Regions from separate parts of the Paenibacillus sp. MER 99-2 genome, predicted to be linked through region 1. Evidence: riboswitches for the same ligand, from Rfam matches in the RefSeq annotation. Region 1 holds a riboswitch; the other holds the start of a gene.
The links. Region 1 has a riboswitch for cobalamin ahead of M3636_RS17355 (hypothetical protein). Riboswitches for the same ligand answer to the same signal wherever they lie in the genome.
Positions count from the first base shown of each region.

Region 2: linked by a shared signal. The riboswitch ahead of M3636_RS11440 (ABC transporter substrate-binding protein) and the one ahead of M3636_RS17355 (hypothetical protein) in region 1 are both predicted to bind cobalamin.

Region 1 covers NZ_JAMAUZ010000003.1:521,445-529,337, reverse strand. The annotation lists gene M3636_RS17375 (precorrin-8X methylmutase) at 1-606, opposite strand, end outside; gene cobK (precorrin-6A reductase) at 731-1,501, opposite strand; gene M3636_RS17365 (sirohydrochlorin chelatase) at 1,498-2,730, opposite strand; gene cobJ (precorrin-3B C(17)-methyltransferase) at 2,894-4,825, opposite strand; gene M3636_RS17355 (hypothetical protein) at 4,924-5,175, opposite strand; cobalamin riboswitch at 5,163-5,352, opposite strand; gene M3636_RS17350 (uroporphyrinogen-III synthase) at 5,596-6,420, opposite strand; gene M3636_RS17345 (GerAB/ArcD/ProY family transporter) at 6,554-7,756, opposite strand; gene M3636_RS17340 (hypothetical protein) at 7,803-7,893, opposite strand, start outside.
Region 2 covers NZ_JAMAUZ010000002.1:135,388-143,280, forward strand. The annotation lists gene cbiB (adenosylcobinamide-phosphate synthase CbiB) at 1-288, shown strand, start outside; gene M3636_RS11435 (histidine phosphatase family protein) at 282-926, shown strand; cobalamin riboswitch at 1,086-1,239, shown strand; gene M3636_RS11440 (ABC transporter substrate-binding protein) at 1,506-2,513, shown strand; gene M3636_RS11445 (FecCD family ABC transporter permease) at 2,510-3,556, shown strand; gene M3636_RS11450 (ABC transporter ATP-binding protein) at 3,553-4,452, shown strand; gene cobT (nicotinate-nucleotide--dimethylbenzimidazole phosphoribosyltransferase) at 4,496-5,578, shown strand; gene cobU (bifunctional adenosylcobinamide kinase/adenosylcobinamide-phosphate guanylyltransferase) at 5,575-6,135, shown strand; gene cobS (adenosylcobinamide-GDP ribazoletransferase) at 6,132-7,028, shown strand; gene M3636_RS11470 (cobyric acid synthase) at 7,283-7,893, shown strand, end outside.

The sequences.
Region 1 (7,893 bases):
GACGACGATGGTACTGCCGCCTTTGCGGCCAATATTCGTGATAAACGGAATATCCAGCTTGCGCAGCTCGTCCTTCGACTCAGCAGCGGACACGAATCCTACAGGCATACCAATGATCAAGCCTGGCTTCGCTTCGCCTTCTTTAACCAGACGGATCAGTTCCAGCAGTGCAGTTGGTGCATTACCAATCGCATAGATTCCACCTTCGTAGGCTTGAGTGGCTTTACGCGTAGAGATAATGGCACGCGTTGTATTCAACCGTTTCGCTTCCTCCATCACATCTGGATCGGAGATATGTACATGCACGTCTCCGCCGAAGCTGCGAATACGGTCTTTGCTCACTCCCGCTTGAATCATCTGTACATCGGCAATGACGGATTGGCCAGCACGCAGTGCTGCAATCCCGGCTTGGATCGCATCAGGGTGAAATACCATGCTCCGGCCCAGTTCAAAGTCAGCAGATGCGTGAATGACACGTTGCACGACTGGGTACTGCTCGTCCGTGAACGGATGCTCGCCCAGCTCCTCGGTGATCATCTCGAAGCTTTTGCCTTCAATTTCCTGCGGCTGTACTGTCAGCGGTTTGAAATCTGTTTTGAAATCCATCATGCATTCACTCCTAAAAAGGGATTATGAAATTAATTAATTCATTTAAAATTAAATGTTGAAAATTTGGACTATATGTGCGTAATCAAAAGCGGACTTTTGGAACAAGCTCTGTATGTGCGTCTTAAGGCACCAGTACACGGCTCAGCTCACTTAGTACACCATCAAATTCATCAAATACCGTTCCAAACTCCGCCTCAGGGCGTGAGATCAGCACCACATGAATACCCAGTTCTAACGCAGATTGGATTTTCTCATCAACGGCTCCGGTTTTGCCGCTTTCCTTGGTGACCATAACGGTTGTGGCAAAGTGCTTGTACAACGCTTCATTCATCTCACGTGAAAATGGCCCCTGCATCGCAATAATATTGCGCTGTTCCATTCCTAGCTCATTGCATTTCTCCATATTATCGAGACGCGGAAGCATGCGAGCAACGAGACGAATATCCGGATCTCCAAGCAGATGTTTTGTGAAAATTTGCAGTGTCTTGCTGCCCGTCGTTAGCATGACAGCGCCTTTAAGTTCCTTCGCTTTTAACGCCGCTTCATCATAAGAAGAAACTACATGCAACAACGGATGGTCGTCGTAGGCAAGTCCTGTACGCTCGTAACGAATGTATGGAATACCTGCTTGTTTGGCTGCTTCCATTGCATTGGCATGTGCCTCTTCAGCAAATGGATGGCTCGCATCTACGATGGCTCGACTTCCTTGTTTTTGCACCAGTTCTACCATCGCTGGAATCGTCAAACGACCTGTGCGTACCGGCAAACCTGCCTCAGACAGACTATTCGCCGCGCTCTCTGTCACCACAGATGTCAGCACCTCTGTACCTTGCTGCTGAATTTGTAATGCGAGCTCCCGCGCATCGCTTGTCCCACATAACATGAAGATCATGAGCCCTTCACCTGCTCCTCCGCTACAGCAATCTGTGCGTTAGTTGTCGTCTCATCTGCTTCGGCAGGCGAAGGCGCATCAACGTGGTGACCCGTAATAATTTCTTGATCGTGATGAGTATGATGTAACTCGCCATCGTGATCGTGATGGAAATCGGGCGCCAACTTCTGACCAGCGTTATCAATATTCTTCTCGTGTTCCTCTACCGCATGCTGATGCTCATGGTGCTCATGAGTGTGATCGTGAGCATGTCCATGATCGTGTGCGTGATCATGAGTCTCTTCGTGATGATGTGTATGCACATGATCGTGGTGATGATGGTCGTGATGATGATCGTGGTCATGGTGATGATCATGGTCGTGATCGTGGTCGTGGTGATGATGGTGATGTTTCGCCGCTTCCAGTCTGAACTGGCAATTGTCACAGTTGGCAGCTACACGTCCATTTAAGCCTTCATTAGCTCGTTCCAGCACGACTTCCACCAGTTGTGGATGTAGACCGAAATATCCCCCGATCTCCACCTGAACATCCGGATGTGCTGCTGCGAATTCTGCAGTCATCTCATCAATACGTTTAATAAGCACACCTGTGAACAGGAAGTACGGCATCACAATAATTTTTTTGGCTCCAAGCAGAAGGCAACGTTGCAGTCCATCCGGGAAGGAAGGCTGCGTTACACCGATGAAGCTGCTCTCTGCCCACTTGTAGGGCAACTTCTCCCACAACATACGAGTCATTTTGAAAAAGTCACTATTCGCATCAGGGTCACTACTGCCGCGCCCCAGCACCAGGATCGCAGTCTCTTCATCGGTTGCCACCGGTGCAGTCGCTACAGCCGTTCCCCCGCCGGAATTTGCAGATACAGGTTGTGCTTCCTTCAAACGGGTCTGCATAATCTGAATGACCTTCTCGTGCACACCGATCGGACGTCCATAGATGAATTCCACTTGCGGATAACGCGCTTTGGCGCGGTCAATGGCATTTGGAATATCGATTTTGGCATGACCCGCTGCAAACAAAATAATCGGTACAAGCACAACGCGAGTCGCACCCTTTTCTACACATGCCGTTACGCCTTGAGCAATACCCGGTTTAGCCAACTCCAAAAAACAAGTTTCCACAATCGTATTCTCAGGTGCTCTCTCTGCCACCGAGTTTGCAAACTCCATTAACTCCCGGTTTCCCTCAGGATCACGGCTACCATGCCCCACCAGTAATATCGCATTCATCTCCGGTTAATTCCTCCCCAGCCTGATCTTCAGATCTAGGCATCTCATCAAATCGTATTTGTATTCCATTCATCGCACATCGCCAATCGCATGTTTCTGAAAAATAGTCCTTTTTCATAACACACATATAGCCTTGTGAGTTCTTGTGTGTTTGCGCAGAAGACTAGTCACCACAGATCGGATTAACTTCCACCGTAACGGGTGCATCCACATGACGGAAGCCTTGAATCACGCCAACACGTTTGAAAAATTTATGAAAACGCTCATTCGGATGTCCTTTTTCCCGATACTCCGCGACAATCCGTTCCACGATGCCACCAATCTCATCCCCCTTAATGCCTTCAGCCACAGGTTGTGCAGGGTGAGCATTACGTCCAAACTTCTTACCGCCAAGGAACAGGTCATACCCGCCTTTGCGATACACAATTCCGATATCTTCAAGCACCGCACCATAACAAGCCATTCCACAGCCATTAAGGGCAACGCTTGTTTCCTTCGGAGCATTCAATCCGCCAATAACGGCCTGCAAATGATTAGCCATCGGCACAGCATCATCTTTCTCCATATCACAGAAGTCACAAGCCTTCACTTTAATGACATCACCGATCGGCACTACGATAAAATTGGCTGCGCGCAGCTCGTCTACCAGCTGATCAGGCTCAAAGGTTGGCACGCGCAATATAATCTGGTGCTCTGGTGTATACTCCAGCTCCCCATCCTCACTCGCGCACTGTGCGAGCAATGCCATCTGCGCGGCAGTGAACTTCTTGTTGCCGACGCCAGGCGATACGCCAACTTCGAACAGCGGCGGCTTCTGCCCTGGTGCGGGCGCAGTGCGCACCGCCGTTGCGCCTGCGGCCTGCGGTGCATCGCCAGCCACGCCAGGCGCAGCAGGCGCCGCGTCCAGCCAGCGGCGAGCGGACTCGCCCGCGAGGGCACCGCCTACCGCGAGCCGCGTTAGCGCTTCCGCCGCCAGCTCAGCGGCGCCCGCTTGCGGCGAAGCAACCGCTGCGCGCGGCGCGGCTTCTGCCAGCGCTGACGCTGGCCGCTCGCCAGCGAGCACGGCGGTGCCGCCGCCAGCCGGGTGCGATGCCTGCGCAGCAGAGGCTCCTGCACCGGCAGGCGGCTGGCTCTGCGGAGCTGGGCCTGTTCCGGCGCTCACGCCGGGCATGGCTGGCTCCGCCTGGAGCTTCGCGGCTTGCGCTTCGCGAGCCGCGTCCGCGCCCGCTGCCTCACCGGAGGTGGCAGCGCGGGCTTCTCTTGCGCCGAGCGACCATGGCTCGGCTTCGGTGCGAAGTCGCTCATGAGGTCTGAGCGACTGTTCCGTGGTATTCAGCGTATATTTGCGCTGATACCCACGAGGAGTGACCATGAGCCCTTCGTACATCATGGTCGAAGAGTTACCGATGATCACGGTGGTCAGCATCCCGATATCATGGTTAAGCATATCCTCCAGGGTAGTCATAACAACGTCCTGACGATCCCGATAGGCGCTTTTCACCAATCCAACCGGAGTTTGGGGATCACGGTAACGAAGCAGCATTTCCTGAGTCTCGACAATTTGGCGTGTTCTGCGCCCACTGCGCGGGTTATAGAGTGCAATGACAAAGTCCGCTGACGCCGCTGCTTCGACCCGGCGAATAATCGTTTCCCATGGGGTAAGATGATCACTTAAGCTGATCGTACACGCATCATGCATCACCGGTGCACCGAGCAGCGAAGCACAGGAATTAATAGCCGATACGCCTGGAATCACTTCAACGGCAACACCGCTCTCAGGTTTCCATCCCTGCTCCATCAATACTTCGTAGACTAGACCTGCCATACCATATACACCGGCGTCACCACTGGAGATTACCGCAACAATTTTGCCCATTTCGGCCTGTCTAACCGCTTCCTGAGCCCGGCTTACTTCCTCTGTCATCCCCGTCCGCACGATCGCTTGTCCGTTCAACAACGGCCGAATAAGATCGACATACGTGTTGTAGCCGATGATAACCTCGCTCTCCTGAAGCGCCTCAAGTGCACGATTCGTAATATGTTCCATCGCGCCTGGGCCAAATCCGATGACCAGCAACTTACCTTGACCTTGCATCGCTTCTCCTCCTCCATCACCCTAAATAAACCTGCACATTCTACAATTCCGTTTTCAGCGTCTTCTATATAAATATGCTTCATCAAGCAGCGTTTTGTTCAAAAATGGATAAATGCATTCGACCAACAACGATTCTCATAATAATCTCTCAAAATCAAAAAATCCCATCCTACAATCGGATGGGATACGTATGTACGTACACTCAAGAAAACAACCACAAGACATAATGCGAAGAGCACCATCCAGTTGTTGAATACGCCAAATAAAAGGCCTACCAGGCGAACCGTCTGTCCGCCTGTTTCCTGATTATTCGTACACCACTCCTTTCCGCGAAGGGTTTGGTGACACATGCAAGGTAGGTCTCCTGGCTCTGGATCATTAGCTTCTTCTTCTGCCTTCCCCGAATGACGAGTGACATCAACCAAAAAAGAGCTTCACCATTACAGTGGCGGGACCGCTCGGGATTTGCACCCGATTCCCTGTTATCTCTTGCCTGACGCAAGAGCACCTTGCTTGTTTTCATATATGAGCATAATGTGAATAATTTGTTTTTATCATAACATCGCTTCGGAAAAAATGTCCATGTTTAAGATATGAATGTACCAGCTACCTTTCTTCTGTTTTATTCGGAGTTATTCAGGGTGTATCCACTTGAAAACAGCAAAAATCCTGACCCAAAAATGGATCAGGATAACATGTACATTTCTTATGCATGGTACGATCTTTATGCCAAAAGACCGTTTAGTGCACCTATTTTTATCGAGTGTCGCCTAAGCTTTGTCCACGTTTGCGGCAGCATAATAACGTCCTAGCTCCACAATCAGGGCACCCATCTTCTCTTCTTCGGGCACAACAAGTGCCTCAATGCCTTCTTCCCGCATCGCATTCGCCGTAACTTTACCCACAGAAGCAGGAATGACCCCTTCACGAAAGGCTTGCAGCATCTCTTCTAGCTTTCCTTGGGATGTAGCGTATGCCGTCAAAAAGCGAACCTGGGGTCCACTTGTAAAAGCTACCGCATTAACTTCATGGTTCACAATCTCATTCAATAGCAGTTCTAGTTCATGATCCTCTGGAGGGACATGGCGGTAAGGTAGCACTTGTCGAACCTCTGCACCCTGTTCTTGCAGCCAGTTTACCAGCTTTGGTGCTGTCTCACCATGTAGCTGCAATATAACCTTTTTCCCCGCAAGATCATGTGGCTCCAATTCCCGAATTAATCCATCTGTACTGCCATCATCATCCCGAACTAACGGATTCAGCTTACGTTTGCGAAGTGCATTCACCGTCTTGTATCCACGTGCTGCAATGGATGATTCAGATAAGGAGTCCAACAATTGTCCCGCAATCTCCATATCCTCCGCCATATCAAATAGCGCATCCAATCCCATACCCGTAGTCAGTACAGCCCAGTCCGGTGGATCAGAGATCCAGGATACCAGACCGTCGCGAATATTCCGATCATCCAAAAACACCGTTCCCTGTGCAGGTCGCACGAGTGGGACTCCGCCCATTTTCTCTACTAATATAGACATTTCTTTGGATTTGCGTGGTCCTGTAAGTGCTACACGTATGCCTGCCAAATGTTGAGCCATTCCAAGTTCCCCCCAGTTCGTTCAGCCGAACGTTCTTCAGTCTGACTACAGTATACAGGGTAGTTCTGTGGAGGGAAACCTCGTTCATGCCATTTGATGTATACTCAGCTATAACGTTTTTTTATGAATTGGATCAGGAAGGCTGAAGCTCTCCCGCTTGACCATCTGTACCCTCATCACTTTTTTTCTGATCTTTCGAAGTGGATTCTTTTGAATCCGACGTTTGCTTATGTCCTCCACTGCTGCCACTCTGCTTAGCCGCGGAATGTTGTCGATCTTGCTTGCGAGGGTGCAGAAACAGAAATATTAGAATCGGCAACAACACCTCAAACAAAATGGCAACCCACGTCCATTCTCTTGTAAATCGAAAGAGTTGGACTGCATTACGGAAAAACCAGAACGCGCACACAAAACCAAGCAAAGCAATCGGCCCAGTCAACACTTTACCAGACACTTTCGGAATCATTCGTTTCATCCCCCAGCAGATAAAATAGAGATCAAACGCAATTTTCGTAATCATGGTTGGTAGCGTTGCTGCGGCTAGTGCTAGATCGAAACGATCAAGGAAATCACTCACTTGCAGCTGCCTTGCTAATTCATACGAAGGGTATACCAGCCTTGATGCAATAGGAACCCCGATCGATGTGATCGTTTCAACCAAGATCAGCATCATTAAGAGCGCTGCAATCATCACTCCCCAGAACACCGATTTGAAGCGAAAGTCACTACCTTTCACAACAAACGGCAATGCAACCATCTCTCCAAAAAAGGACATGATATACCAACTTCCCTTGCCAACCCCGGCCATATCGATATCAAAATAAGGCATCAGATTATCCAGGTCAATCTGCTGAATAAGCATGAAGGGAACGATGATGGAGTTCACCAGAAATAACGTGATATACAGCTCCGACATTCCGATCAGCGAACCCAGCCCACCCCTCACAATAAAAACGACCATAACCATCAGCGATAGGATGATAATGGATATTGGTGTAGTCTCTAGCAAAGTGATACTAATGTAGTCACCAATTAACCGAATATCTCTGGCGAATACAAAAAGGAAAAACATAATATACAGCAGAGCTGTCACCCGACCCATAAACGGATGTCGTACAACGAGTGATTCAAATAAATCTTGATTCGGAAATCGTCGCTGGACACGGCTCAACATCCAAAGCACAGAAATCATCACCAAAAACACGGGAATATAGGACAGATATGCATGCTGTTCAGCATAATAAATCGCCTGTGCATGCGGCTGTATCAATGTGGTCGTGATGCTAAGCAGCATGACCAGCAGAATCAGTTGACGATGGGTGACTGCCTGATTCATAACATGTCTCCTTTCTTGCGGGAATGATCATCCCGCTCAGAATCGATTAGGGTAATGGCAGCCAGTGTTGAATGAAGTGGGTTAGCCATACCGTAACGAAGAACGTTTTGCTTAAATGGGTGACATAGAAAAAGATC
Region 2 (7,893 bases), on a different contig from region 1:
AGAGCAGCACAGATGGTATCCCGAGATGCCAGATTGCATCCGAGCCCGAATAGCGGCTTTCCCGAGTCAGCCGTTGCAGGTGCGCTGGGGATCAGACTGGGTGGGCATAACGTGTATCATGGTGTCTCGTCTTTTCGTGCATATATGGGAGAACCGACTCGCTCAATGGGAGCAGAGGATATCGTGAGAACGACCCGCCTCATGTTCTGGTCGGCAGGTTCATTTGTCATTCTGTGTGTGTTTGCTTCCCTCGGGATCTGGCTAGCTGGAGGTACATTACTGTGGTGATATCGAATAAGGAAAACGAAATGCATTCGCTTGATCTCATTTTTATCCGTCATGGGTCAACGTTGTGGAATCAGGAAAAAAGATATCTTGGGCATACGGATATCGGTCTCCTGCCTGAAGCGAATCAAGAGCTTGCTCCGCTCAGGGAGCAGCTTCGTAACTTCTGTTGGAGCAAGCTTTACTCCAGTGACCTACTGCGCTGTCGGCAGACCCTCACAAATGTCGCTCCTATGCAACAGGAGCAGGCACAGCTAGATGCACGGCTCAGAGAGATTGATTTTGGGGAGTGGGAGGGCAAGACGTATGATCAACTCCAACACATTCAGCAATATCGAGACTGGATTGATGATCCACAGAGCGTGACACCACCGAAGGGGGAGTCATGGCAGGCATTTACTGCAAGGATTGATTCTTTTCTGGATACTTGCTTGTTGCACGATGCAATGTCCAAACCAGTAAAGGTTGATCTACCTCAGATTGGTATCGTGACACATGGCGGTGTGATCCGATATGCGATATCTCGCCTAATCCCTGATCTGAACTTCTGGGGTACGCAGGTTATTCCAGGCCAAGCCATTAAGGTCAGGCTGGATTACGGGGCGAGCGGATGGGTAGGAAGCCAGATGGCATTTCCTTGAATCGGCTTGTAAGGTTGTACAATATAACCTATAATCACAACAGACGTGTGACGATGCGTAGGGGTTTGATGGGTCTAATCAAGGATTAGATGCTCAACCATACGTATACAACTAATATGCTCAATTGAATGTTTAGATCATAAGCGACCAAGGGTTCCGTATGCATTGGAGTTGCATGGTTATGTGTATTCATACCATGTACGTACGCAAACGGATGAAATAGGGAAGCTGGTGTAAATCCGGCACGGTCCCGCCACTGTGAATCAGGAATAATCCTGTAAGTCAGGTTACCTGCCCTGGACGTATAGACCGGTGTTCCTTCGAGGAAAGGACAGCGTTTCGGGCAGTGTTCTGTGTATGAACAGCGCAGGTGATTCATCATGCGTAGAGCACGCCATATGCGAGACGTTATCCCTGATCCTGTTGTAAGGATTGGGGATTTTTATTGTTCCAATATGGGTTCTTCACTCTCCGATAACGTGTAAATGTTGAAGTTCAACCTTATACAGGAACATCAAGATATGAGCATTTAGTTTTTGAGCACACACAGGGTCAATAGAACAGATAGAGAAGGGGAGAATGAACAGAATGAATATCAAGAACTGGAAAAGCGTAGCGTCCCTGCTTAGTGCAGCAGCACTAGCACTGGCTTTGGCTGGATGTGGCAATGCAACAACGAATGAGGGGTCAGGAGCATCACAGCAACCTGCACAGGAACAGAGTCAAGAACAGACAACAACGGATCTCAAGACACAATATCCAATTACCGTTACAGATGCAACAGGTGAGACATTCACGTTTGAAAAGGCACCAGCCAAAATTGTATCTGTATCTCCAGCGGAGACAGAGTCGTTGTTCGCCCTTGGATTGGACGAGCAGATCGTAGGTGTATCTGATTTTGATGATTACCCTGAAGCAGCTACAACGAAGCCCAAAATGGGCGGTGTATCTAAACCGAATGAAGAGTCCATCATTGCAGCGGATGCAGACATCGTATTCACAGGCATCTCCATGAATGAAGAAGCGGTGAAGAAATTCCGTGACCTGGGGATTGTTATTTTCAAGACTGATCCAAAATCAGTAGACGATGTAGCGAACAACATTGAAACATTTGGTCAAATTACGGATACACAGGAAAAAGCACAAGAGCTCATCGCGAAGATGAAACAAGATGTAACAGATGTTACTGAAGCGGTGAAGGCGGTTAAACCGGAAGAGAAGAAGAACGTATATGTTGAATTTTCCCCGGGCTGGACAGTGGGTAAAGGTGAGTTCATGGATGAGCTGATCACACTTGCTGGAGGAAACAACGTTGCTTCTGATTTGCAAGGCTGGAACGAAATTAATGAAGAAAATATCATTGCTGCGAACCCAGATGTAATTCTGTATGCCAATGATGTCATTGATGAGAATTCCAAAACACTGGATCAAATTATCAAAGCTCGTAGCGGCTGGGATCAGATTACTGCGGTAAAAGACGATGCGGTTATCGGTCTAGATGCCAACCTACTTAGCCGTCCAGGACCACGGGTAACCGAAGGTCTGAAAGCCGTAGCTAAAGCGATCTACCCTGATCTGTTCCAATGAGTAAAAAGCTAGCGGTGTACGGGACGGCTGGGATAGGACTGCTGGTGTTGACGGTGCTGATCTGCACGGGCATTGGTTCAGTATCCTTGCCTGTCCGTGACATTGCAGGTATTCTGCTGCATCACATTCCGTGGATCGGGGATTGGATTACTCCCGATTGGAGCACAGCAGCAGAACAGATTATATGGAAGGTGCGATTCCCGCGGGTACTGCTTGCCGTGCTCGTGGGCGCCTCTCTAGCAATAGCGGGTGCTGGCTTCCAAGGGGTGCTTCGTAACCCTCTTGCAGATCCGTTTACGTTAGGCGTATCATCTGGTGCATCGGTGGGTGCAGCATTTCTGATTTTCTTCGGATTACAATATGCATTAATCGGAATCTGGACCTTGCCTTTGGTTGCGTTCCTAACCGGCGTGTTGACGCTATGGTTCGTGCTGGCACTAGCTCGTGAGGGTCGAAAAATACCAACACATAGCCTAATTCTGGCGGGCGTGGTCATGCAAAGTTTCCTAGGGGCAGTTGTCTCCTTCCTATCGACGATGTCGAAACAGACGATTAATGAAATTATATACTGGACGATGGGAAGTCTGGCACTGCGTGGGTGGTCGTATACGGCCATCCTTTTCCCATATTTTCTGCTTGGTCTGATTTTCCTCTGGAGTCGTGCACGTTCGTTGAATGTGCTTGCTCTGGGAGAGCGTCAGGCGGCTCACATTGGAGTTCAGGTGGATAGATTGAAGCTATCAGTGTTAGCGGTTGGCACGTTGCTCACAGCAGGAGCCGTATCGGTGTCAGGTGTCATCGGTTTTGTAGGCCTTGTCATTCCACATATTCTTAGGCTGATCGTAGGGCCGGACTATCGTCTGCTGGTTCCATTATCCGCAATTGGCGGAGCCATCTTCATGGTGTGGGCAGATACGATCGCTCGTACAGTACTTGCACCAACTGAAATTCCACTTGGCGTTGTCACCGCATTTGTGGGTGCACCGTTCTTCGCCTACCTTTTGCACAGAAACAAGAAGCTTCGTAAAGGGATGATGCCATGAGTAAAGACACGAACTATACGGTGCATGCCAATCGGAATGAACCTATCCATACGGGTGAACGGGCAGATCCGAGTTTCGATACTCAGCGTGGTATAAGGAAACCTTTGATTGAAGTCGATGGAGTAGGTAAACGGTATGGTCAGCATCAGGCGTTAAATGGTGTGAGTTGGCAGATCGCAGAAGGCGATTGGTGGGGTGTTGTAGGTCCTAACGGAAGTGGCAAATCAACCTTACTGCAACTATTGGCGGGCACGGAGTCGGTTAGTGAGGGCAGTATTCAACTGAATGGCAGGAATATCACTTCGTATAGCCGCAAGGATCTGTCTCGTATGATTGCTGTTCTGCAGCAGGATGGACTGCCTGCAATCTCATATCCGGTAAGGGATGTTGTGGAAATGGGGCGTTATCCCTATCAGAACTGGCTTGGTCGTGATTCGGGTGATGGCGAGAAGATCGTTGATCGTGTGCTAGAGGAATTAGGTCTGTCCGAGCTTGCGGATCGTCCTCTGGATGCGCTCAGTGGAGGACAACGTCAGCGGGTAGCCCTTGCTAAAGTGATGGCACAGGAACCGAGCATTCTTTTGTTAGACGAGCCCACAACGTTTCTGGATATCCGTTATCAGTTGCAATTTATGGAGTTATTATCGACATGGCGTCAAAGAAATCGAATTACGATTGTGGCAGTGTTGCATGATCTGAACCTAGCTGCACAGTTTTGTGATCATATTCTGGCTTTGAAAGAAGGCGAAACTGCTGGCTCTGGAACCCCTCATGCACTGATGACCGAGGAACATATTCGAGAGATCTTCCAAGTGAACCCTGCGATGGTGAAGCATCCAGATCATGGCATTCCCCAGTTGCTGCTGCGCCGGGAGCATGAAGAGCCGAAGAATTGATCGGGGTATATACCCACATATTGATGAAGGAAGTGCTAGTTGTATGCGTAATGAACAGGTGTTGGAGCAGTTAATACGTCGAATCACAGATCCTCATGAGCAGGTCGCGGCAGAAGCTGCAGCTCATGTGGATATCCTCACGAAGCCGCCAGGCAGTCTTGGCAAACTGGAGGAGCTCGTTATTCGCCTAGCAGGTATTACAGGACAGAGTCGTCCTTGCTTCGAACGTCGAGCGGTGATCGTGATGGCAGCAGACCATGGTGTAGTTGCCGAAGGTGTCAGTGCATTCCCTGCTGAGGTAACACCGCAGATGGTTCTTAATTTTCTGGCGGGTGGAGCGGCCGTTAACGTGCTTGCCCGGCATGCTGGCGCAGATGTGCTCTGTGTAGATATTGGAGTGAATGCTGATCTAGAACACACCGATCTCATCTCCCGCAAAGTCCGCAAAGGCACAGCTAACATGGCGAAAGGCCCAGCGATGACTCGGGATGAAGCAATCCAAGCGATCCTCGTTGGCGCCGAAGTGGTCACGTCAGAAGTCGACCGAGGAACGCAGATATTTGTAACTGGAGAGATGGGGATTGGCAATACAACGGCAAGTGCTGCTGTAATGTGTGCTCTAACGGGAATATCACCGGCTTCAGCTGTTGGACGCGGGACGGGGATTGATGATGTTGGGTTACAGCGCAAGGCAACGGTGGTAAGCCAGGCTCTAAGTCTGAATGCACCCCTTGCGGAGGATGCGCTGGATGTGCTCAGTAAGGTTGGCGGATTAGAAATTGCCGGATTAACGGGTGTAATTCTTGCTGCTGCTGCGAATGGATGCCCAGTGGTGGTTGATGGGTTTATCTCAACAGCCGCAGCATTGATTGCAAGAGAGCTTGCACCAGCCAGCACGGCTTATATGATTGCTTCCCATACATCCGATGAAAGTGGACATGCAGCACTGCTTCGTGAGATGGATCTGAAGCCAATGCTTGATCTGAATATGCGACTGGGTGAAGGGACAGGAGGCGTGCTAAGTCTTCATCTCATCGATGCGGCTTGCCGTATTCTTAACGAGATGGCGACCTTTGCCAGTGCGGGTGTATCCGATGGCTCGCCTCAAGGAGAGGTTTCTTCATGAGTGTGCTTGTAACTGGAGGGGCGCGAAGTGGCAAAAGCTCGTTTGCTGAGCGTCTATGCATGCAACGCTCCTCAGAGGCTTGGTATGTGGCTACAGCTCAAGCCTATGATGATGAGATGCGCGAGCGAATCGATATGCATCAGCAGGGACGTGAAGAAGCGGGATACCTGTGGCATACGGTAGAGGAACCATTGGCATTGCCTGAATGGATCACACGTATGGGAGCATCTCATACTGGGATGTCAGCTCCTACAGTATTGGTGGATTGTCTGACATTATGGCTGACCAATATTTTGCTTGCCCATGAACATGATCCTGCGCATGTCATACAAGGACATATACATGCGCTCGTATCGGCTGTTAAGTCATATCCGGGACTACTTGTGCTTGTAACCAATGAAGTAGGGGATGGCATCGTTCCTGAATATGCTCTTGGACGAAGATACCGTGACCTTGCAGGCATATTGAATCAACGGATTGCAGCGATTTGCGGGGAAGTATTTCTAGTTACGGTGGGGATTGCGATTGAATTGAAGAGCAAGGAGTACCGTTTATGAGTGACCGCACGAACGATGGGAGAAAACAACCAGCGGCGGCAGCTTTTCAATTTTTGTCACGTTTCCCGGTTAAGATGCAGATTGATTTTGTCCCCCCATTGCTACGTGAAAGCGTGGTTTATTATCCTCTTGTCGGTGCTGCAATAGGGTTAACTGTTTGGCTTGGAGCGGGTGTTTCGGGTGTACTTCTACCCTCGTTTCCAGCGGCAGTGTTAACGCTGACCCTATGGGTTTGGTTGACCGGAGGGTTACATCTGGATGGCTGGATGGATACAGCAGATGGTCTGCTCAGTTACCGCTCTCGTGAGCGAATGTTAGAGATCATGAAGGATAGCCGCGTGGGTGCGATGGGAGTGATTGCCTGCGTTCTCCTGTTAATGATGAAGGCGGCTCTCATTGCAGATTTTATCGCACGTGCTAACTGGATGTATGGTGCATTACTTATCTTACCGATGATCTGGAGTCGCTGGTTCATGGTCTATGCCATCTCTGCATGGCCGAATGCGCGAGGTGATGACGGATTAGCTGTTTTGTTTAAAGGGCTGGGTGAACGGCGAGAAGTTCAGCGTGCACGGAGCAATGCCATTGGAATTACTGTTCTAATAGGTGTAATCACACTAGCAGTCGGAATGCTTTTCCAGCCGGAGATGCCAGTCGTAGAGGGGTTACATATCGGGAACAGTCTAATGACCCTGTCGTGGTGGTTATATCCTGTGCTTGCTGTAATTGTTGTTCCGCTCGCTTGTTACGTCATAGGTAGATGGATTGCTGGACGTATAAGTGAACGGCTAGGCGGATTAACAGGAGATACCTATGGTGCAATGAATGAGCTGCTGGAAGCTGCCTTGCTTACGGTGCTTAGTGTATTACAAGGGTTTTTCTATATAAATTGAACTAAACATTTACACGAGAACGGAGAGGACAGAAATAACATGAAGAAGCGGAGCGCTCGCCTTTATCCCCGGATTTTCCCTTTTAAAAAGGAATCAAAAAAATCTGGGGATAACAGCGATCGGAAGGTTATTCTGTCATCGTAGTGGCAAGTGTGAATATTCTCTAGTTCGACATATATAGATATAAAATATAATCGGTGACTGGGGGATGAATCGTGGACAGTGCGTCTGTACAAAAAACAGCGGCAGTCTTAATGCTGCAAGGAACCGCATCGGATGTAGGGAAAAGTGTAATAACGACAGCTCTATGCCGGATATTCAAACAGGACGGCTTCAGACCTGCACCCTTCAAATCCCAGAATATGGCGCTGAATTCCTACGTCACAGTGGATGGCAAGGAAATTGGTAGAGCGCAGGGAGCACAGGCAGAAGCTTGTGGTATTGAGGCGACGACAGACATGAATCCAATCCTCATTAAGCCTGTGCGCGATATGCACTCCCAGATTGTTGTGCACGGCGTACCCTTTGCTCAGATGAGCGCGTCAGACTATCGGCAGCATTTTCTGCCTGAGGCGAAGCAGACCGTGATGGGAGCATTGGATCGTCTACGATCGACTTATGATGTCGTGCTAATGGAAGGTGCAGGCAGCCCTGCAGAGATTAATCTGAAGGATCGGGATATTGTTAATATGAACCTGGCTGGATGGGCAGATGCACCGGTTATTCTGATCTCTGATATTGATCGAGGCGGCGTATTTGCCTCCATTGTAGGTACGCTTGAGTTGTTGGAGCCACATGAGGTACAGCGTGTAAAAGGGTTCATTATTAACAAATTCCGGGGCGATCTGTCCCTATTGCAGCCAGG